DNA from 2 places in the Agromyces larvae genome. Region 1 is predicted to be linked to the other one. Evidence: predicted binding sites of a transcription regulator. Region 1 holds the regulator's gene; the other holds the start of a gene.
The links. The regulator HspR, encoded in region 1, represses chaperone genes until heat shock. The targets are predictions, from matches to a motif close to AAGTTGAGTCNNNNNGACTCAACTT.
Positions count from the first base shown of each region.

Region 2: a site for HspR is predicted at 4,358-4,382, ahead of MTO99_RS11450 (Hsp20/alpha crystallin family protein). Genes of this name have one in related genera too.

Region 1 is NZ_CP094528.1:2,861,281-2,871,912, forward strand. Features, by position in the region: gene MTO99_RS13755 (AI-2E family transporter) at 1-41, opposite strand, end outside; gene MTO99_RS13760 (AI-2E family transporter) at 46-1,179, opposite strand; gene MTO99_RS13765 (SHOCT domain-containing protein) at 1,454-1,852, shown strand; gene MTO99_RS13770 (hypothetical protein) at 1,911-3,059, opposite strand; gene MTO99_RS13775 (DUF2017 family protein) at 3,110-3,598, opposite strand; gene clpS (ATP-dependent Clp protease adapter ClpS) at 3,595-3,885, opposite strand; gene MTO99_RS13785 (class I SAM-dependent methyltransferase) at 3,939-5,105, opposite strand; gene MTO99_RS13790 (hypothetical protein) at 5,175-5,891, shown strand; gene MTO99_RS19090 (hypothetical protein) at 5,908-6,738, opposite strand; gene MTO99_RS13800 (quinone oxidoreductase family protein) at 6,815-7,780, opposite strand; gene MTO99_RS13805 (MarR family winged helix-turn-helix transcriptional regulator) at 7,851-8,300, shown strand; gene MTO99_RS13810 (heat shock protein transcriptional repressor HspR) at 8,370-8,783, opposite strand; gene MTO99_RS13815 (DnaJ C-terminal domain-containing protein) at 8,787-9,779, opposite strand; gene MTO99_RS13820 (nucleotide exchange factor GrpE) at 9,903-10,586, opposite strand; gene dnaK (molecular chaperone DnaK) at 10,589-10,632, opposite strand, start outside.
Region 2 is NZ_CP094528.1:2,344,806-2,355,437, reverse strand. Features, by position in the region: gene MTO99_RS11465 (MDR family MFS transporter) at 1-866, shown strand, start outside; gene MTO99_RS11460 (ATP-binding cassette domain-containing protein) at 748-3,696, opposite strand; gene MTO99_RS11455 (hypothetical protein) at 3,704-4,270, opposite strand; gene MTO99_RS11450 (Hsp20/alpha crystallin family protein) at 4,432-4,866, shown strand; gene MTO99_RS11445 (aggregation-promoting factor C-terminal-like domain-containing protein) at 4,943-5,836, opposite strand; gene MTO99_RS11440 (acyl-CoA dehydrogenase family protein) at 5,993-7,771, shown strand; gene MTO99_RS11435 (phytoene desaturase family protein) at 7,794-9,242, shown strand; gene MTO99_RS11430 (FAD-dependent oxidoreductase) at 9,300-10,493, opposite strand; gene MTO99_RS11425 (TetR/AcrR family transcriptional regulator) at 10,513-10,632, shown strand, end outside.

The DNA.
Region 1 (10,632 bases):
GGCGCGCCGGGATCGCTGGGCGCGTCGGGCGCGGGCGGCACTCGGTCAGGTCCGCGTTTCCGGTTCCACCACATCGGCTCCCCCTTCGATGGGCGGCGAGGCATCCGGATGCTTCGCAGCATCCTGAGCGCCCGCCGCCGCGTTGCCGCTCAACCGCCACAGCGCACCGCCGCGCCCCTCGGGCGCGATGAGCAGCGCGCGCACCAGCAGGGTCAGCGGAATCGACAGGATCGCCCCGACCGGCCCGATCACGAACGCCCAGAACACGACCGAGAAGAACGAGAGCGTGAGGCTCAGGTCGACCGCGTCGCTCACGAACTTCGGCTGCACCAGCACCTGCAGCACGACGTTGACGACGCAGTACACGGCGATCACGGCGAGCGCGAGCGGCCACCCGCCGACCACGAGCGCGAGCACCGCCGGCGGGATGAGCCCCAGCACGAACCCGATGTTCGGCACGAAGTTGGTGACGAACGCGAGGATGGCCCACACCAGCGGGATGGGGATGCCGAGCCACCACAGCGCGAGCCCGTCGAGCACGGCGACGATCGCACCGAACGTCGCGTTCACGACGTAGTAGCGGCGCACACCCGAGAAGTACCGCCGCCCGATGCGGTCGGGTTCCCCGCGTCCGAACGCGACGCCGAGCCGCGCGAATCGGGCCGCGTCGGCGGCCATGAAGATGACGTACGCGAACACGAAGAAGAACGCGGTGGCGATACCGAGCACCGTGTCGGCGACCGACGTCGCGAAGGCGACCAAGGTGTCGGGTGAGAGCACCGACCCGGCGGCGTCGGAGGCGGCCTCCGAGAGACCCAGCGAGGCGAGCAGGCTCCGAAGGCCGCCGGCGGCGATCCGGAACTGGTCGGCATAGTCGGGCAGCATGCGCACGAACTGGGCGGATGCCACGAACAGCAGCAGCGCGAGCACCGCGAGGATGAGCCATCCGACTGCCACGACCGCGGTCGTCGCCAACCAGGACGGCCAACCGCGCCGTACCAGCGGTGCGTACACGGGCACCGCGATGATCGTGATCACCGCGCCGATCGCGGCCGGCGCGAGGATGCCCTGCGCGAACCAGATCCCGGCGAACACGACGACCGCAGCCGCCGCCGTGACCAGGACGCGCGTGCCGTGCGCGAGCGGCCGCGGCGCGAGCTGCCCGATCACGTTGCCCACTGCGTTCCCCTCATCGCACATCGGCACTTCGTTGCTTGCAACATAGCGGGCGGGCACGCCCCCCGCGGGGATCCGCCTCGACGTGCCGCGCTCGCCGCAGACCCGAACATTCCTTGCCATTCCGGGTATTCGCCGCGGTAGTGTGCAGAGGGGGAACACGAAGATCTGGGGGGAGATCGAGCAACTTCGGTCGAGGCGTCAGCCGCCCGTCCCTTCGCTTGCGACCCGTCGACGCGCCCCGCGTCGACTCTCACAATCGAAGAAAGGCCTCCGAATGAGTTTCTGGCAGAGTTTCTGGGACATCGTCTGGTGGACGATCTGGATCTTCGCGTTCTTCGCCTACCTGTGGGCGGTCATCGCGATCATCAGCGACCTGTTCCGCGACCACAAGCTCAACGGGTGGTGGAAGGCGGTCTGGATCATCTTCCTGCTGTTCTTCCCGTTCATCACCGCCCTCGTCTACCTGATCGCGCGCGGCAACGGCATGGCCGAGCGGGCGCAGAAGGAGGCGGCGCAGGTGCAGTCGGCGACGGACGCGTACATCCGGCAGACGGCGGGCGCCTCCGCGAGTCCGTCCGACGAGATCGCCAAGGCCAAGGCGCTGCTCGATTCCGGCACGATCAACCAGGCCGAGTACGACGCGCTGAAGGCGCGGGCGCTTTCGGGCGCCTGATCCACCCGGCGACGGAGGGGCGGATGCTTCGGCATCCGCCCCTCCGTCGTCCGCCGTGTCAGGCGGGGACGGGCGGCGCCGGCTCCGGAGCATCCGCCTGGCTCATCGCGCTCGAGTTGCGCAGGAACAAGATGATCCAGCTGAAGATGAGCACCGCCGCGACCAGCTCGACCGCCGTCAGATTGTAGTAGCCGATCGCGAAGAAGACACCGAGCACCACGATCACCGCGACGTACACGTAGCCGAGGATCACGAACGGGCGCGGCATCCCGGGTACGAACCACGGCAACCCGATCACGACGACCGCGTACGCGACCGCCATGCCCGTGGCGACCGAGTTGTGCACCCAGAAGAACTGGTCGACCGAGAAGATGCCCACGCAGGCGAGGAAGATGCCGATGAGCGCCAGCCCGTTGCGCACCACGTTGCGGTGCCGGCGGTCGAGCGGCGTCGAGGTGGGCAGCGCGGCGGTGCAGTAGCGGGCGATGATGGTCACGATCGCGCCGGCGATGATGAGCGTCACGTTGAAGGCGATGGCGGATGCATCGTGGCCGATGCCCAGGGCCGACAGGTTCTTCTGCCACCACAGCGGGTCGCTCGCCCCGAGCATGCTGGCGATCGCCCCCACGACGAGGAACACCGCGAGCACCAGCGACAGCAGCATCGGGGTGAGCCGTGCCGCCGACAGGAACACCGCGTAGGCGCTCACCGCCAGCCCGACCCCGGTCAACGCGACCGCGGGCAGCGTGAACACGACCGCGCCGATGAAGCTGCGCTCGAGCACGTTCGAGAGGCCGAGCCAGGCGATCAAGACGACCGCGCCGTGCGCGAGCGCGAGCGCCGCGAGGTCGAACCAGTGCAGCCGCGCACCCGCGACCGCCAGCCCCGGACCGACGTCGCGCTGCAGGGCGGTACTCGGCGACCGCAGCACCAGCCGCCCCAGCACGAACGCCGCGATCGCGACCAGCGCACCGCTGATCGCGACGAACTCGCCGATCGACCCGGCCCCCGAGATCGGCACGTCGCGGTTCCAGAACGCGACGAGCGCGGCGAGCGCACCCACCGCGAACGCGAGCGCCCCGATGATCAGCGCGACCGATTCGAGCGATTCGGCGTTCTCGGCCGGTCGCCGCGCGAGCTGCGCGAGCGAGGTGGCCCGTCGTTTCGTCGACGCCGCCGGTGCGCTGGTGACGGCCGGATCGCTCATCGCTGCTCCCCCTCGCGGCCCCCTGCCGCTCGGCACCAGCCTCCCACCGGTCAGGGCATCGGGTCGAGCACTTCGAGCATCGATCCCTGCACGAACCCCGCCCACTCGTAGGCCGCCCGCAGGTAGTCGTCGCGCGACTCGTCGGCGTCGTCGCTGCCCTCCTCGACGACGCCGACCCGTTCGGCGAGGATCAGCCTGAGGTCGGTGAGGAACGTCAGCCACCCCCACGCCTGCGACTGGTCGAGTTCGATCTCGACGAGCCCGCGATCGCCCGGTGCGGCCGTCGCGTCGCGCACCGACTGCGCCGCCTGACGCTTGCCGTCGACGAGGCTCTCACGGGTGTAGCGCGTGTAGTCGCGGGACGCCGACGCGTCATCGGGGTACGCGTTGGGGAACAACCGCCCGAGCGCGGGGTCGTCCTCGGTGCCGAGCAGCAGCACCGAGTCGACCTGGTCGGCGAGCTCGGACAGCAGCATCGCCTCCTCGGCCTCGAGCACCAGGCGGACTCCGTCGCCCCCCTCGCGGCCGGCGACGATCATGCGTCGGCCCTCATGACCGTGGCCTGCAGCCCGTAGCCGTGCATCGCGACGACATGCCGTTCCATCGCTTCGCGGTTGCCCGACGCGACCACGGCGCGCCCCTCGGTGTGCACGCGCAGCATCAACCGCTCGGCCTGCTCGCGCGCGAACCCGAAGTAGGTCTGGAACACGTAGGTGACGTACGTCATGAGGTTGACCGGGTCGTCCCACACGACGACGTTCCACGGCCGATCGACGGTCGCGATGGTCGCGACGTCGAGGTCGTGGCGCTCGAGGATGTCGGTCATCCTCCAAGCCTGACACGATCCCCCGATGGATGCATCCCCGCCCGCGAGCGCCCTCAGGGGCGCGTCGAGACGGTGACCGTGAACTTCGGATTCCGGGCGATCTGCCGGGTCGGGCCCACGAGCCGCTGCAGCGCCGGGCGGTATTTCAGGTGCGAGTTCCAGACCGCCACGAGCCGGCCGCCGGGACGCAGCGCGCGCCCCGCATCGGCGAACAGCCGTTCGGCGAGCGCCGTGGTCAGGGCGCCGCCCGAGTGGAACGGCGGGTTCAGGACGACGAGGTCGGCGTCGCCGTCGCCGACCAGTTCGAGCCCGTCGGCGCGCTCGACCAGGATGCGCTCGGCGACGCCGTTCGCCGCGGCCGTCGCTCTGGCCGAGTCGACGGCGACGGCCGACTGGTCGTACGCCTCGATCTGCGCGGCCGGGAGCAGGCGGGCGAGCGCGACCGCCACCACACCGGTGCCGCAGGCCAGGTCGATGGCCCGCTCGGGCAGCTCGCCGCCGATCGCGACGGGCAGCTCGCCGATCAGGAACCGGGTGCCGATGTCGACCGAGGTGCCGGCGAACGCCCCGCCGTGCGAGACGATCTCGATCCCCAGCTCGTCGTCGTGAGCGCGACGCGGCCACGCGGCATCCGGCCCGGCGGAGCCCCCGATGCCTGACGGATGCGGTTCGCGCACGACGAGGACCCGCGATTTCTGCCGGGCGTGGCTGACGTCGACCCGCCCGAAATGGCGCAGCAGCACGTGGTTCATCGCGGGACTCATGTGCTTGAGCCGCCCGCCCGCGATGACGACCACGTCATCGGCGGCGTGCTCGGCGATCAGCGCCCCCACCTCGTCGAGCGCATCCAGCGAGCGCGGCAACCGCAGCAGCACGACCCGGGCGCCCTCGACGAGCTCGGCCTCGGCCGGAAGCATCCGCACCGCCTCGGCGTACCCGAGCCGGCGCGCGTTCTCGAGGATCGCCCGCTCGCCGAGCAGGGCGTCCTGATGCGCACGGATGCCCCGCAGTCCGTTGGCCGCAGCGACCCCGAGCGTGAGCGCCCCGTGCGTGTCGCCGATCGTGACGAGCGCAGCGCCCGCGGCGTCGGAGCCGACCTCGGCGACGAGCGCATCGACGAACGGTCTCGCCTCATCGAGGATGAGCCGGTCGGCCGCGTCGGAAGCCTCGAGGCCGGGCGCGCTGACATCGGGGCGCCGGCGGAGGTCGCTGAGTTCCACCCGGGCAGGTTACCCTCACTCGAGGGTCACGGTGAGGCTTCAGCCGGTGTTTGCTACCCTCGGTCGAGCATGCGGGAAACACGCCGAAGCCAGCCGGGGGGCCGCCGCGTCGCGTCGACATCGGTCGCGACGCCCGTCGCTCGTCCCCGCGCGGTGCGCCGGTTCGGTGCGCTGCTCGCCACGTTCGCGGTCGGCGGCATGCTCGCCACCCTCGCGATCGCGCCCACCGCGCCGGCCCTGCTCGCCGATCCCGCCGCCGCGGCCGGCTCGGGCTCGCACGACCGCCTGCAGCGGGTCTCGGTCGATGCCGCGGCCGCCGTGCCCGGGGTCTCCGAGGACTCGTACGTCGCCTCGACGGGGCCCGAGACCCTCATCGAGGGCGGCACCAATCACGACTGGGCCGAACTCGTGCTCGTCGACGGCGCGTTCCCCGTGACCGATGCGAACGTCACCGTCATCCTGCGCTGGATGCGCCAGGAGAACGGCGTCGACAACTGGTGGAACCGCAACAACCCCCTGAACAACGGCAACGGATCGGGCGGCGGATCGGGCCTCGGCAGCTACGACACGCTCGTCACCGGCGCGTACTACGCCGCCGACAGCCTGCGCCGGTACTCGTTCTACGACGCGATCGAGGCGGCCCTCGAAGCGGGCGACGATGCGGATGCCACGGCCGCCGCGATCTGGGCGTCGCCGTGGGCCGGCAGCCACTACGGCAACGGCACGCACTGGTCGACCCGCCCTGTCGAGGCCGTCGAAGCGCCGGCATCGGCCTGGGGCCGCTGAGCGCCGAGCGCGCTCGTCAACCGGCGGTGGGGCGCCCCGGCTGATCGGGAGTCGTCGCGGCGGGCGCGGCGGGCGCGGCGGCGGCCGACGCAGCGGGCTGCGCTGAGCGGAACGCGTGCGCCATCCACCACGACGCGAACGCGCCGATCGCGGCCGTCACTGCGACGCCCACGACGCTCGCGCCGATGAGGAGCAGCACGCCCGGCGCGGAATCGGACGACCTGGACCACACGCCCGGCAGGATGGACGCCGGCGCGCTGAGCACGCCCCCGATCGTGCCGTTCGCGACCACGCCGATGCCGAGGCTGCTCCAGGTGACCGCGGTCGGCCGGTGCACGCCGTGACGTCGCAGGATGGCACGCTGGCCGAGGACGCCTCCGACCACGAGCGCGGCGCCGACCACCACGGCACCGGCGATCACGGCGATGACGAGCCACATGGGCACGGCGTCGATGAACCGCGTGAACGCGTTGTCGCCGTCGTCGCCGGCCCGCACGGCACCGGCCACGGCGGCGAGAATGAGGGCGACGATGCCGAAGATCGCCCCGAATGCCGCAAGCCCCAACCCCCAGGTCACGAGGGTGAGCCCGACGCCGCCGCCGACCAGCGCCCCCGTGCGGCTGCGCGGCTCGAGCGGCGGCCGGGGCGCCGGTGCCGGAACCGGCGCCCACTGCTGCGGGTATGCGGGCTGCGGGTACCCGGGCTGCGGGTACGCAGGCTGCTGCGGGGAGCCGGGCTGCGGGTACGCAGGCTGCGGGGAGCCGGGCTGCGCATACCCGGGCTGCGGGTATCCGGTTCGGGGATCGGGCTGGTCGGGCGGCAGGGGCTGCGGAGTCTGGTCGGTCATGTGTCGGGCCCTCTCATCGGCTGCAACCACCCTGCCGTATCGGCCCGGCCGCGCGCGAGCGCGTCGCCGCGAGCGGTCACGCTGACGTCGGGATGACGACCGTGCGTTCGCCCGGGGCATCCTCGTGGCCCCAGGCCTGCTCGATGGTCTCGAGCGGTACCGGCCGCGGCCGCACGGTCAGCGCACCGGACGCGACCGCGGCGACGAGCTCGGGCAGCCCTGCCTGCCGCAGGTCGATGGAGCCGAACCCGCTTCCGCTGATCCGGAGCGCGTTCGAGCGCAGGCCGGAGCCATCGAGCGTGATCGTGGGCCCCGCGGTGCTGCCGATGTGCACCCAGTCGAGCAGGCGCGCGTGATCGGTTCGGGCACCGAGGATGGCGCGCATCGCGAGCTCGGTCGGCGCACCCCAGACGTAGTCGAGGACGACGTCGACCTCGGCCGCCGCCGCTGCGAACGCCGCAGCGGTCGCGTCGTCGTCGGGTGACAGCTCGACGATGGCGTCGGCGCCGTCTGCGGCGAGCTGTTCGAGGCGCTGCCGGTTGCGACCGGCGGCGACGACCCGCCCGGCGCCGAGGTGGCGCGCCGTCTTCACCGCGATCGACCCTGCGGCACCGGTGGCGCCGATCACGAGCACCGACTGGCCCGCCCGGAACGGGACGCGTCCGCGAAGCGCGACCCACGACGACATCGCGGGGTTCATGGAGGCGGCGACGGTCGCGGGGTCCGCCCCGGAGGGCACCGGGATGGCCGATCGCGGATCGATGAGGATGCGCTCGGCCATGGTGCCGCCGCCGCCGAGGCCGCCGACGTAGGCGAGCGAGCCGTCGGCCCGGCGGACGACGCCGTCGATGCCGGGCACCACCGGCAGCGCCCCCGAACTCGCGTAGTGGCGACCCGAGGCGACGCCCCGCGTGACGGGGTGGATGCCGACCGCGAGCACTTCCGCCACCTCGCGTCGCGCGTCGGCCTGCGGCGCGGGGATGGAGCGATAGCGCGGCGGTTCGCCGAACGACTCGACGAGTGCGGCGTTGATGTGCGTCATGTGATCTCCTAGTTAGTACGTGGCACGCACTACTATAGTACGTACTACGTACTATTGCTAGACTGAGATCGTGGAAGACGAGGGCGCGCGATCGGCCGCCGACGCCCTGGCGCGGCTGGCATTCCTGACGAACGCGCGCCTGGAGGCACGCGCTGCAGAGGTCGGCGAGGGTCTCTCGGTGCAGCAGCTGCGCCTGCTGGGCATCCTGCGCGACCGGGAGCCGACGATCAACGAACTCACCGTCCTGCTCGGCGTCGACAAGTCCAGCGTCAGCGGGCTGGTCATCCGTGCGGAGCGGCGCGGGCTGGTGAGCCGCACCCGGCACGAGCGCGACGGCCGCGCGGTGCGAGTGCGACTGGAAGGGTCCGGGCGCACCCTGATCGACGCGGCAACCGCGTCGTTCGAGCTCGATGTGCAGCAGTTGCTCGCGGTGCTGACCGACGCGGAGCGCGCGCGCTGGGTGGCGCTCACGAACCGCGTGCTGAGCGCCGAGGCGGATCAGCTGGGCCTCACGCCCTGATCCGCGGCGGCCTCGCACCGCGGCCGCATCACCCGGTGACCCGGCGCGGACGCCGACGACCCCGATCGGCTACCGGTCGAGCGGCCGCCAGACGACGAGGGCGTTCTCGCGGCGCACTCGCGTGCCCGCCTTGATGGTGACGATGTCGCCGGCCGACCCGGCGGCGAACACGCGGCGGCCGGGGCGGTTCAGCATCTCGTCGGCGAGCATCGCCTCGAGTTCGCGCACCCGGGCGCGCAGCGCGGTCACCTCGTCTTCGAGGCCGAGCACGCGGCGGATGCCCTCGAGGCTCACACCCTCGCTCGACAGCTGGGCGATCTCGCGCAACTGCACGACGTCGCGCATCGAGTACCGGCGCGACTTGCCGGCGGTGCGACTCGGCGAGACGAGGCCGAGGCGGTCGTACTGGCGCAGGGTCTGCGGATGCATCCCGGCGAGCTCGGCCGCGACCGAGATCACGAAGATCGGGCTCGTCTCGTCCATCGACTACCCCTTCGCGCGGGCGAGGAGGTCGTCGCGCGGGTTCTCGTCGGGCAGCAGGGCCGCGAACTCGCGCAGCCGCTCCTCGGCCTCCTTCGAGAGGTGCGACGGCACCGCCACCTGCACGACGGCGAGCAGGTCGCCCGTGCCCTTCTTCGTCGCAACGCCGCGGCCCTTCACCCGCAGCACCCGGCCGCTCGGGGTGCCGGGCGCCACCTTCAGCTTCACGGGGTCGCCGCCGAGGGTGGGCACCTGGATCGTCGCGCCGAGCGCGGCCTCCTCGAAGGTCACCGGTACGGTGACCCGCAGGTTGAGTCCGTCGCGTTCGAACACCGGATGCTTGCGCACGTTCACGGTGAGGATCATGTCGCCGGTCGCACCGCCGTCGGGCGACGGGTGGCCCTTGCCGCGCAGGCGGATCTTCTGCCCGTCGGCGACGCCCGCAGGGATGTTCACCGTCACCGGCTTGCCCTCGGCGGTCTGCAGGGTCACCTGGTCGCCGCGGGTCGCGGTGATGAAGTCGAGCGTGGTCGTGGCCGTGACGTCCCGACCGGGCGTCGGCCCGCCGAAGCCGCGGTAGCCGCCCGTCGACTGGCCGAACCGGCCGCCGCCGAAGAGCCCGCCGAGCAGGTCGTCGTAGTCGCCGCCCGCACCCTGCTGGAAGGTGAAGCGCTGGCCACCGCCGCCCTGGCCGAACATGCCGCCGAACACGTCCTCGAAGCCGCCGGCGCCCGCCCCGCCCGGCGCAGTGAACCGCGCCCCCGAGCCCATCGCCCGGATCGCGTCGTACTCCTTGCGCTCCTCGGGGTCGGAGAGCACCGAGTTCGCCTCGCTGATCTCCTTGAACTTCGCCTCGGCCGCGGCGTCGCCCGGGTTCTGGTCGGGATGGTACTTGCGCGCGAGCTTGCGGTACGCCTTCTTGATGTCGGCGTCGCTCGCGTCCTTGGAGACGCCGAGCACCTGGTAGAAGTCCTTGTCGAACCAATCCTGACTGGCCACGGGCGCCTCCTCTCTCTGCTGTTCAGTCTGTCGTGCCGCCGAGCGTTTCCGTTCGCGCCCTTGGTTTCCGCTGGTGCGGAAACGCTCGGCGCGAACGGAAACACTCGGCGCGGGTGGCGTCCGTCAGGACGCCGGGGTGTGCACCACGACCTTCGCCGGGCGCAGCTGGACGCTGCCGAGCGTGTAGCCCGCCTCGACGACGTCGGCGACCGTGTCGGCCTCCACGTCGGGCGAGGGCTGCTGGAAGATCGCCTCGTGCTTCTGCGGGTCGAACGCCTCGCCCGCCTCGCCGAAGCGCTCGAGCCCGAGCTTCTCGGTCGCGGCGCGCAGCTTCGCGGCGATCGTCGCGAACGGGGTGTCGCCCTCGAGGTCGCCGTGCTTCTCGGCCCGGTCGAGGTCGTCGAGCACCGGCAGCAGCACCGCGACCGCCGCGCCGACCGCGCGCTCGCGCTCGAGCTCGCGGTTCTGCTCGGTGCGCCGACGGTAGTTGGCGTACTCGGCGGTCACCCGCTTCAGGTCGGCCAGGTGCTCGTCGGTCGGGTCCTGCACCTCGGCCTGCGCCGCGTTCAGGATGTCGTCGACGGTGAGCTCGTGCTCGCTCGCCGAGCTCGTCGAAGCGGGGGTCTCCCCTTCGACAGGCTCAGGGGGCTCGCTCGCTGAGCCCGTCGAAGCGGGGGTTTCCCCTTCGACAGGCTCAGGGGGCTCAGGGGCGCCGACGGGCTGCCGAACCGCACCGGTCTCGGGGTCGATCTTCCGCTTGTCGCGGATGATCGGCTCCTCGTGGTTCCGGTCTTCCTCGGAAGCCATGGTTACTTCTTCTCGTCTTCGTCGTCGACGACTTCGGCGTCGACCA
Region 2 (10,632 bases), 520 kb from region 1:
TGTACGGGCTCAGCAACGCGGGCCGCGACGGCGGGTTCGGCCGGTTCGACGTCGTCGTGCCGCTCGCCGTCGGTGCCGTGCTGCTCGTCGCGTTCGTGATCGTCGCGCTGCGGCGCGCCGGGGCGGCGCTCGTCGACGTGCGGCTGTTCGCGCGCCGCGCGGTCGGATCGTCGTCGACCGTGCTCTTCCTCTCGGGCGCGACGCTGTTCGGGTCGATGCTGCTGCTGCCGCTGTACTTCCAGAACGTGCGCGGCGAGACCGCGCTCGTGGCCGGCCTGCTGCTGATCCCGCAGGGCGTCGGCACCCTCGTCAGCCGCACCCTCGCCGGCCGGCTCACCGACCGCATCGGCGCGCGATGGGTCGCGGTCGGCGGGTTCGTGCTGACCGCCGTCGCGACCGTGCCGTTCGCGCTCGCGGACGCCACGACGAACGTGCCGTGGCTGCTCGCGGTGCTGTTCCTGCGCGGTGTGGGGCTCGGCGCGGTGATGATCCCGGTGATGTCGGTCGCCTACGTCGGGATCGAGCGATCGGATGTCCCGCACGCGAGCATCCTGACCCGCCTCGCTCAGCAAGTGGGCGGTGCGTTCGGCACCGCGATCCTCGCCGTGATCCTCGAGGCCGGCATCATGTCCGCACACACGCCCGTGGAGGTCGCGGCCGCGTTCGACGGCGCGTTCTGGTGGGCGGTCGGGTTCACCGTGGTCGCGACGGCCGTCGCGTTCGTGCTGCCGGGCCGGGTGCCCGAGGTCAGCTCACCGGCGTCGGCGCCCGGTCGGGCCGGGGCGCCCGCCGCCCCGCCCCGGGCCGAGGCGCCCGCGGGGGTCGAGACGTCCGTCGCAGCGAGCGCGAGCCGGCCGACGGCGTGAGCCTCGTCCGGCGCAGCGCCGCGAGCACGGCCGGGCCGGCGACGACGAGCCCGATCACGGTCGTGACCGCGCGCAGCGTGTCCCAGCCGGCGGTCGAAGTCACGAACGAATACAGCAGGAAGCTCGTCAGGTTCTGCGCGAAGGGCGCCGCGCCGTCGTACGAGACGGCGGTGCCGGCGCCCACGGCGAACGGCCAGAACCACAGGTTCATCGCGAGGCCGAACACGTACGACGCGATCACGCCGTAGACCGAGAGCAGGGCGATCTCGGCCGGTGTGCTCCGCAGGCGCGGCAGCAGCCCGGCGCCGGCGCCGACCCACGCGCACGCGAACATCTGGAACGGCGTCCACGGCCCCACCCCGCCCTGGAGCACCGACGACAGCGCGATGACGAGCACCCCGAGCAGGAACCCGAACCGCGCCCCGAACACGCGCCCCGCGGTGATCAGCAGCACGAACACCGCTTCGACGCCGCCGACCCCGGTGCTGGCGATCCGCACCGCCGCGCCCACCGCGGTCAGGGTGCCGAGCATCGCGAGCAGCTTGGCCGACCGCACCCGGTCGTCGAGCACGAGCACCAGCACCGCGAGCAGGAACGGGGTGAGCGCGATCGCGGCGAACGGCGCCGCGGCCTGCGCCTGCGAGGGCAGCGCCGGCGTGAAGAACGGCCACGCGAACGCGACGGCGGCGATGAGGTTGCCGAGGACGAGGGCGAGCGCGGTGACGAGGGGGTGGATGCGTCGGGCAGGTCGGGGGGCACGGTCTCGCGGCGCGGCTCGACCGGCGGGAACCGCCACCGCCGGTCGAGGAGCGCCGACGCGACGCGGCGGCGCGTCTCGAGACGTCGTGTCCGCCGCGCCGGCGGATCCACCCGCCCCGACCCGCCCCCCGACCCGCCCCGCGACCATCGGCACGATGCGGTCGGCGACGGCCGAGGCGAACGCCCCATCGTGCGTGGCGATGACGACCGCGCCGCCCGCGGCGGCGACCGCGCCCAGCGCGCCGCCGACGAGCGCGCACGCGTCGGCGTCGAGACCCCGCGTCGGCTCGTCGACCATCAGCACGCGAGCTCCGGCGGCGAGCTGGAGCGCAAGCGCGAGCACGCGTCGCTCACCCGCCGAGAGGTCGCGCGGATGCGCGGCCAGCAGTCGCGTCGCGTCGGGCGAGTCGGCGGTCAGGCCGAGGAAGGCCGCGAACCTCGCGGCGGTCGCTCCGGCGGGCGCGTGCGCGGCCCGGTCGGCGCGCCGGCACTCCTCGCGCACGGTGAGGGCGAGCAGCAGGTCGTCGGATGCCTCGGGCACGAGCACGACCGCCCGCCGGCGTCGGCGGCGGTCGAGCCGGGCGACGTCGGCCCCGGCGACCTCGACCGTGCCGCGATCGTGCGGCAGCGCGATCGCGGTGAGCAGGCTCGACTTGCCCGCGCCGTTCGGGCCGGCGAGCGCGACGATCTCGCCGGCCGCGACCTCGAGCGAGGCATCCGTCACCGCCTCCCGGTCGCCGTGCGCGACCGACAGCCCGGCCACCCGCACCAGCGCCGCGCCGCCGCCGCCCTCCGCGGGTCGAGGAGGGAGAGGAGGGAGCGGAGCGACCGTCTCGAGCCCCCGTGAGGTGCGCTGGAGCTCGCCGCCGACCGCCTCCGCGCGACCGGCGGCGATCGACACGACTTCGTCGGCGATGCCCGCGAACGCGTCGACCCGGTGCTCGGCGACGACGACGCAGACGCCGGCCTCGTGTGCGAGCCGGTCGAGCAGCCGCACCACGCGGTCGCGTGCGTCGTCGTCGAGGTCGGCGAGCGGTTCGTCGACGAGCAGCAGCGAGGGGCGTTCGACGAGCGCGGCCGCGATCGCCACGAGGGTCGCTTCGCCGGCCGACAGTGCGCGGATGCCGCGCCCGAGCAGGTGCGCGATGCCGACGTGCCCGGCGATCTCGGCGACCCGCGCCGCGACGATCACGGGTGCGACGCCGCGCACGTCGAGCGCGAACCCGATCTCGGCGTCGACGGTCTCGGCGGCGAACCCGAGTCGGGGGTTCTGCAGCACGACGCCCACGAACCCGGCCGTGTCGCGCGGCAGCACCGCGGCCCGGTCGACGCCGCCGACCAGCACCGTGCCCGAGAGGTCGCCGCCGTCGACGTGCGAGAGCAGTCCGCTGAGACCGTCGAGCAGGGTCGACTTGCCCGATCCGGTCGGCCCGGCGACGAGGGCGAGGGCGCCCGGTGCGAGCACGAGATCGTCGACCTCCAGCGCCCAGGCGCCGCCCCGTGACATCCGGGCGCCGCGCACCTCGACGGGCCGCTCGCACGCCCCCTCGACCCGGTGCGCCGCGGCGAACCCGCGGACCTCCATGGCCGCGGCGACCGCGACCGCGCGTTCCACGGTGCGCTCGAACACCGGCACGAGCAGCGATGCCGCCCCGCGCTCGCCGCGCAGCCGCCGCGCGAGCCGCACGCTGCGCACCGCGTCGGCGAGCCCCGGGAACGTCGCCCACGCGATCACGAGCGCCCGTGCGATGCCGCGCACCGGCCCGCGCCGCGCGCCGCGCGCGAACAGCCGCGAGATGTCGACGACCGCGTTCAGCGCACCGAAGGCGAGGATCGTGAGCGCGATCGGCGCCGCGCCGACGACTGCGCGCCACAGCCCGTCGAGCGTGACGGCGCCGAACAGCACGACGTGCCCGAACGGTGCCGGCAGGCGCACTTCGGGCGGATCGAGCAGCACGGGCCCGCTGCCGCCGGCGCCGTCGAAGAGCACCCGGTAGGCGATCCGGAAGGCCACGAACACGGCGGCGAGGAGCGCCGCCGTGCGCAGGGCTTCAGGCCGGAAGCGCAGCATCAGCCCGTCACGACGCGGGCTGCGCCGGTTCGCCGTTCAGGGTGAAGAAGAGCCCGAGGCGATCGCCGGGGGCGAGCTGCTGGGTCGCGAGGCCCTCCTGCGCGTACGCCCACTCGCCGTCGGCGGGGCGCACCCACACCGCCCAGTACGCGAACGCGGCGGGCATGGTGCTGCAGGTCTCGTGGTACTCGGTGCCGTCGTCGGCGACGATCGTGTCGGTCTCGGCGGGTGCGCCGTTCACGCGGCACACGACCTGGTCGCCGTAGTCGTCGGTGCCCTCGGTGGTGACGCCGGCCTGGGCGAGCGCGTCGGCTGCGATGATCGGCGCGTCGACGGGGAGGCAGGCTTCGGTCGACGGGTCGTCGGCCGCGTCGAGGTCGCCGGCGTCGACGATCACCGCGACGCCGGCGCAGTCCTCGGATGCGCCGGGGCCGACGACGACGTCATCGCCCTGGTGCGCCGGGCTGATCGTCGAGGTCGATTCGGGCGCGGTGTCCGGGCTGGAATCGGCGCATCCGCTCAGCACGAGCGCGGTGAGAGCGAGGGCGGCGATCGCGAGCGGTCGGGCAGTCATCCGCCCAGCTTATTGCGGCGGCGGACGCCGGTGATCGCCCTCGGCGAACCATTGGCACTCTCGGGTGCTGAGTGCTAATGTCGTTCACAGTTGAGTCGATGCGACTCAACTCTTCGAACCATCGGTCGCGCAGTCGCGACCGCACACGAGAGGAGAGGCTGATGGCCATGACCTGGGATCCGTTCCGCGACCTCGACCGGCTCGCGGCGAGCATGCTCGACTCGCGGCAGGGGCCGCGCATGATGCCGATCGACCTGCACCGCGACGGCGACCACTACGTGCTCTCCGCCGACCTGCCCGGCGTCGACCCCGGCTCGATCGACATCGACATCGACGGGCAGCTGCTCACGATCCGCGCCGAGCGCACGCTCCGCGGCGAGACCGAGGTGAAGTGGCTGGCCCACGAGCGACCGAGCGGTTCGTTCCTGCGCCAGCTCACCCTCGGCGAGGGCATCGACACCGCTGGCATCAGCGCGCACTACGACAACGGCGTGCTGAGCGTGGTCATCCCCGTGTCCGAGCGCGCCAAGCCGCGCAAGGTCGCGGTCGAGTCGACGCTGCGCAGCGCGGAGTCGCAGGAGGTCACGGCCGGCTGATCCGGTACCGCGGCGGCCGGCCGCGCGGGCGAGGGCGGGAGTCGGACGGCTCCCGCCCTCGTCGCGTCCGCGCCGGTCAGTACCAGCCGGTCGACTGGATGTGCCCCCACGCGCCGCACGGGTTCCCGTAGCGGCCGGCGATGTAGTCGATGCCCCAGGAGATCTGCGTGGCGGGGTTCGACTGCCAGTCCGCGCCGTGCGACGCCATCTTCGAGCCGGGCAGCGCCTGCGGGATCCCGTAGGCCCCGTTCGGGTTCGACGCGGACACGTTCCAGCCCGACTCGTAGTTCCACACCGCCACGAGGCATCCGAACTGATCGTCACCCCAGCCGTACCGGCCCGCGATCATCTCGCGGGCGATCTGCTGCGCGCCGCTGGGGTTCGCGGGCGCCGCCGGGCCGCCGCCTCCGCCGGTGCCCGCACCGCCTCCGGCCGCCGACTGCCCGGCCGCCTGGCGGGCGGCCCGCTCGGCTTCGATGCGCTCGGCCTCGATGCGCGCCGCCTCCTCGGCGGCCTTGCGCTCGGCCTCGACGCGATCCCATTCGGCGATCGCGGCGGCCAGGTCGTCGGCCTGCGTCCGCGCGGCCGCGATGAGTTCGAAGACCCGCGCCGGATCCATCAGCTCGGATGCCTCGAGCTGCGCGAGTGTGGCCGTGAGCGCGGCCGCATCGACCTTGCCCGCGGCCGAGGCGACCACGGGTTCGGCCCCGGCGACCGCCTCGTCGGCGGCGCCGACCGCCCGCGCGACGAGGATGTCGCGGTTCGCGCCGAGCTGGGCCGGGTCGGGTTCGCTCGCCGCCCGCAGCGCGGCCGTCTCGGCGACCCGTCTCGTCTGGTCGTCGATGGTCGATTGCAACATGAATCCGGTGCCCGCTGTGACCGCGAGGCCCGCGACCGCGGCCGATGCCACGACGGCGCGTGCGAGCGACCCGAGTCGATGCGGTTGCTTCGACGTGGTGCTGTTCCCCATGCGTTCCCCCGGGGTCGGGCGCCCGCCGGCGCATCGACCCGTGCTGCTCGTGAGCCCGGGTGATTCGACCCGGGCAAGTCGTCCCGTGCACCTTACGCGAGGATGGCTCAGGTCACAAGACGGTAACGGACGCCGGGTCGAGCGCAGAATGTGGAGATGGCGACGACGCATGAGGTCCGGAACCAGGTGCCCGAGCGGGCCGGCATCGACGAGTTCGCGACGAACGCGCCGCTCGTCGAAGCGGTCGCGAAGTGGGGCTCGGAGGCCGGTTCGCCGGCGCGGGGCGGAGCATCCGATCGCCTGACCGAGCTCGGTCGCCTCGTCGGTTCCGAGCCCTTCCAGCGCGATGCCGAACTCGCGAACACCCGTCCGCCGGTGCTGCGCAGCCACGACCGCTGGGGCCGGCGCATCGACGAGGTCGACTACGACGAGTCGTACCACCGCATCATGGCGGCCGCCGTCGGCGCGGGCGCGCACACCTCGGCGTGGGCCGAACCCGGGCCGGGCGCGAACGTCGACCGCGCCGCCGCGTTCTTCCTCCTCGCCCAGGTCGAGCCGGGCCACGCCTGCCCGATCTCGATGACGCACGCGGCCGTGCCGACACTGCGGCTCGGAGCATCCGGCCTCATCGGCGACTGGATGCCGCGCCTGCTCAGCCGCGACTACGACCCGTCCCTCGCCGTCTCAGCCGATCAGGAGTTCCTCGCCGACACGCCGGACCCGGACACCTCGGCGACGGCGAGTCGGCAAGGGATTCCTGATCCGCGAACGGCACCGGCCAAGCGCTCGGCGCTCATCGGCATGGCGATGACCGAGAAGCAGGGCGGCAGCGACGTGCGCGCGAACACGACGCGCGCCGAGCCCACCGGCGCCGACACGCCGTGGGGTCGCGAGGTCGTGCTCACCGGGCACAAGTGGTTCTGCAGCGCGCCGATGAGCGACGCGTTCCTCGTGCTCGCGCAGACCGATGGCGGGCTGAGCTGCGCGTTCGTGCCGCGGATCCGGCCCGACGGGTCGCGCAACGCGTTCGCGATCCAGCGGCTGAAGGACAAGCTCGGCAACCGTTCGAACGCGTCGAGCGAGGTCGAGTTCGACGGCACGGTCGGCTACCTCGTCGGCGACGAGGGCCGCGGCGTCGCGACCATCGTGCAGATGGTCACCCGCACCCGCCTCGACTGCGTCATCGGCTCGGCCGCGGGCATGCGCCAGGCGGTCGCCGAGGCCGCCTGGCATGTGCGGCACCGGCGCGCCTTCGGGTCGCTGCTGGTCGACCAGCCCGCGATGCGGGCGGTCGCAGCCGACCTCGCGCTCGAGAGCGAGGCGGCGACGTGGACGGCGATGCGGCTGGCGGCGGCGTACGACGACGATGCGGATGCCTCGACGGATGCCGCGTTCCGGCGCCTTGCGACCGCCGTCGCGAAGTACCACGTCTGCAAGCGCGGCGCCGGCCACGCGGCCGAGGCGCTCGAGTGCCTCGGCGGCAACGGGTACACCGAGGCGTGGCCGCTCGCGCGGCGCTACCGCGAGCAGCCGCTGCTCGCGATCTGGGAGGGGTCGGGCAACGTCATCGCGCTCGACGTGCTGCGCGTGCTCGGGCGCGAACCCGAGGCGTTCGAGGCGTTCTTCGAGGTGGTGCGGCGGGCGGGCGGCGCGGATGCCGCGTTCGACGTCGGCCTCGCGCACGCCGAGTCGCTCGCCCGCGAGACGGCGCGCGACCTGGCCGACCCGGGCGCCGGGGCATCCGTCGCCGCGTTGCGCGCCCGCGAGCTCACCGAACGCCTCGCACTCGTGCTCCAGGGCGCGCTGCTCATCGAGCACGCGCCCGCCGCCGTGGCCGACGCGTTCTGCGCGACCCGGCTCGGCGGCGAGGGCGGTGCGCAGTACGGCGTGCTGCCGCGCCGCGCCGACCTGACGGCGATCCTCGCCCGCGCGTAGGCTCGCAGCCGAGGGGGAGCGCATGCCGGAACTCGACGCGATCGTCGTCGGCTCAGGGCCGAACGGGCTCGCCGCCGCGGTCACGCTCGCCCGTGCCGGGCTCTCGGTGCAGCTCTCCGAGCGCGCCGACGAGGTCGGCGGCGGGCTGCGCACCGCCGAGCTCACCCTGCCCGGATTCCAGCACGACGTGTGCTCGGCCGTGCATCCGCTCGCGCTCGCCTCCGGGTTCTTCCGCGCGTTCGGGCTCGATCGCCGGGTGGAGTTCGCGGTTCCGGAGCTCTCGTACGGGCACCCGCTCGACGACGGCCGGGCGGCGCTGGCGTGGCGTGATCTCGAGCGCACGGTCGACGGGCTGGGCGTCGACGGCGAGGCGTTCCGCGCCCTGATGGGGCCGCTCGTGCGCCACGTCGACGCGGTGGCCCGGTTCACGGGCTCGTCGCTCGTGCGGATCCCGCGGCATCCGTTCGTTGCCGCCCGCTTCGGCCTCGCGGCGCTCTCGCAGGGCACGCGGGCCTGGAACGCCGGATGGCACGACGAGCTCGCTCCCGCACTGCTGACGGGGGTCGCGGCGCACGCCATCCTGCCGCTGCCGTCGCTCACCGCGGCGGCCGCGGGGTTCTCGCTCGGCGTGCACGCGCACGCACGGGGCTGGCCGGTGCCGATCGGCGGCAGCCGGGCGATCGCGGACGCGCTGGTCGCCGACCTCGTCGCCCACGGCGGCCGGATCGTCACGGGTGACGACGTGCGCGACCTGCGCGACCTGCCCAGTGCACGCGCCGTGCTGCTGGACGTCACGCCGCAGGCGCTCCTCCGCATCGCGGGCGATGCCCTGCCCCCCGGCTACGCCGACCGGCTCGCCCGGTTCCGCTACGGCAACGGGGTCGCGAAGGTCGACTTCGCGCTGTCGGGGCCGGTGCCGTGGCGCGACCCCGAGCTCGCCCGCGCCGGCACGGTGCACGTGGGCGGCACGCGCGCCGAGATCGCCGCAGCCGAGAACGCGGTGACCCGGGGCCTCCACCCCGATGCGCCCTACGTGCTCGTCTCGCAGCCGTCGGTCTTCGACCCGAGCCGCGCCCCCGACGGCCGTCACACCCTGTGGACCTACACGCACGTGCCGCGCGGGTCGAACGTCGACCGCACCGAGGCCGTCACCCGGCAGCTCGAGCGGTTCGCGCCCGGATTCCGCGACGTGGTGCTCGCGTCGGCCTCGTCGACCGCGGTCGACGTGGCCGCCCACAACCCGAACTACGTGCTCGGCGACATCGCCGCCGGCGAGCCCACGCTCGACCAGCTCATCGCCCGGCCCGTGCTCGCACGCGACCCGTGGCGAACCCCGGCCCGCGGCGTGTACCTGTGCTCGGCGTCGACGCCGCCGGGCCCCGGCGTGCACGGCCTCGCCGGCTGGTACGCGGCGCGCAGCGCCCTGCGCCGCGAGTTCGGCGTGCGACGGATGCCGCACCTCGCGCCGTGAGCGCACCGGCGCCGCGCCGCCGCCCGCCGCGAGACCCACCGTCGACCCGGTCGACGGTCAGCGCAGCGGGCTCCGCTCGAGACCGGAGATCCATCCGGCCAGCCGTCGCTGCACGGCGGCGACCGTCATGGCGCGGCTGAGCACCGCGTTGCGGATCCAGCGCAGCGGCGCGGGCCGGATCAGGGCGAGGCGCGTGATCCGGTCGGTGAGCCGGACGACCTCTTCCGCCGCGGCGAGGCGGGCGGGCTCGTAGCCGTCGAGCGCGTCGGTTCGGCCGTCGAGCGCGTCGGCGAGGCGTTCCGCGAGGTCGTACGCATCGGCGATGCCGGTGTTCATCCCCTGCCCGGCGGCGGGGGAGTGGACGTGCGCGGCGTCGCCGCAGAGGAAGATCGCGCCGGAGCGCAGCCGGGCGGCGACGCCGTGCGAGATCCGGAACCGCGAGGACCAGGCCGGTTCCGCGGCGGCACGGGTCGGGATCTCACGCGCAGCGAACAGCGCATCCAGGTAGGCGGCGTCGGGATGCGGCGGAACCTCGTCGCCCGGCGAGGCGGTGCCGATGACGCGGTGGTTGCCGGACGGAAGCGCACCGAACACGGTCACGCCGTCGGGTGAGAGGGTGATGCGCGCCTGGTCCGCGGGCGACGGCGGCGGGTCGAGCGGCAGGTCGGCGAGCAGGAAGTCCGCCCGGTACCGCCGGGCGGTGAACGGGATCCCGGCGCCGGCGCGCACCGCGCTGTCGTGGCCGTCCGCCCCGATCAGGTACCGGCTCCGGATCGTCCGGGAGGCGCCGTCGCCGGTCGCCACGACGCGGCATCCGGCGGTTCCCTGATCGACCTGCTCGACCCGCCATCCGCGCTCCACGGTGACGCCGAGTTCGGTCAGCCGGGCGATGAGGAGCCGCTCGGTCAGGTCTTGCGGGAGTCCGAGTGCGAACGGGTAGGGGCCGTCGAGCACGTCGAACGGAACCCGGGCCAGGACGCGGGGTCCGGCCGAGATGCTCACCGCGTCGATGCGGCGGCCGAGCCGGATGGCTTCGTCGGCGACGCCCAGGCGGTCCATGATCTCGATCGTCGCCGCGTGCACGAGGGCTGCGCGCGATTCGTCGACCGGGTGCGGGGCGGCGTCGAGGATCCGCAGAGCGACGCCGCGCTGCGCGAGCCGGATGGCAGCGGTCAGCCCGGTCGGCCCCGCTCCGACGATGAGGACATCGGTGTCCAGCGGGGCGGTCGAGTGCTCATCAGCGGCGGTCATGCGCTCATAATAGACAGTAATGTCTCTTAACGATGCAGCGCGGGGTTCCGCGCACGGCCGCCCGCGGCGGCGCGGCGCGGCGCTCGAGGACGCGATCTACGACGCCGTGGTCGAGGAGGTCGCCGAACTGGGCTGCGAT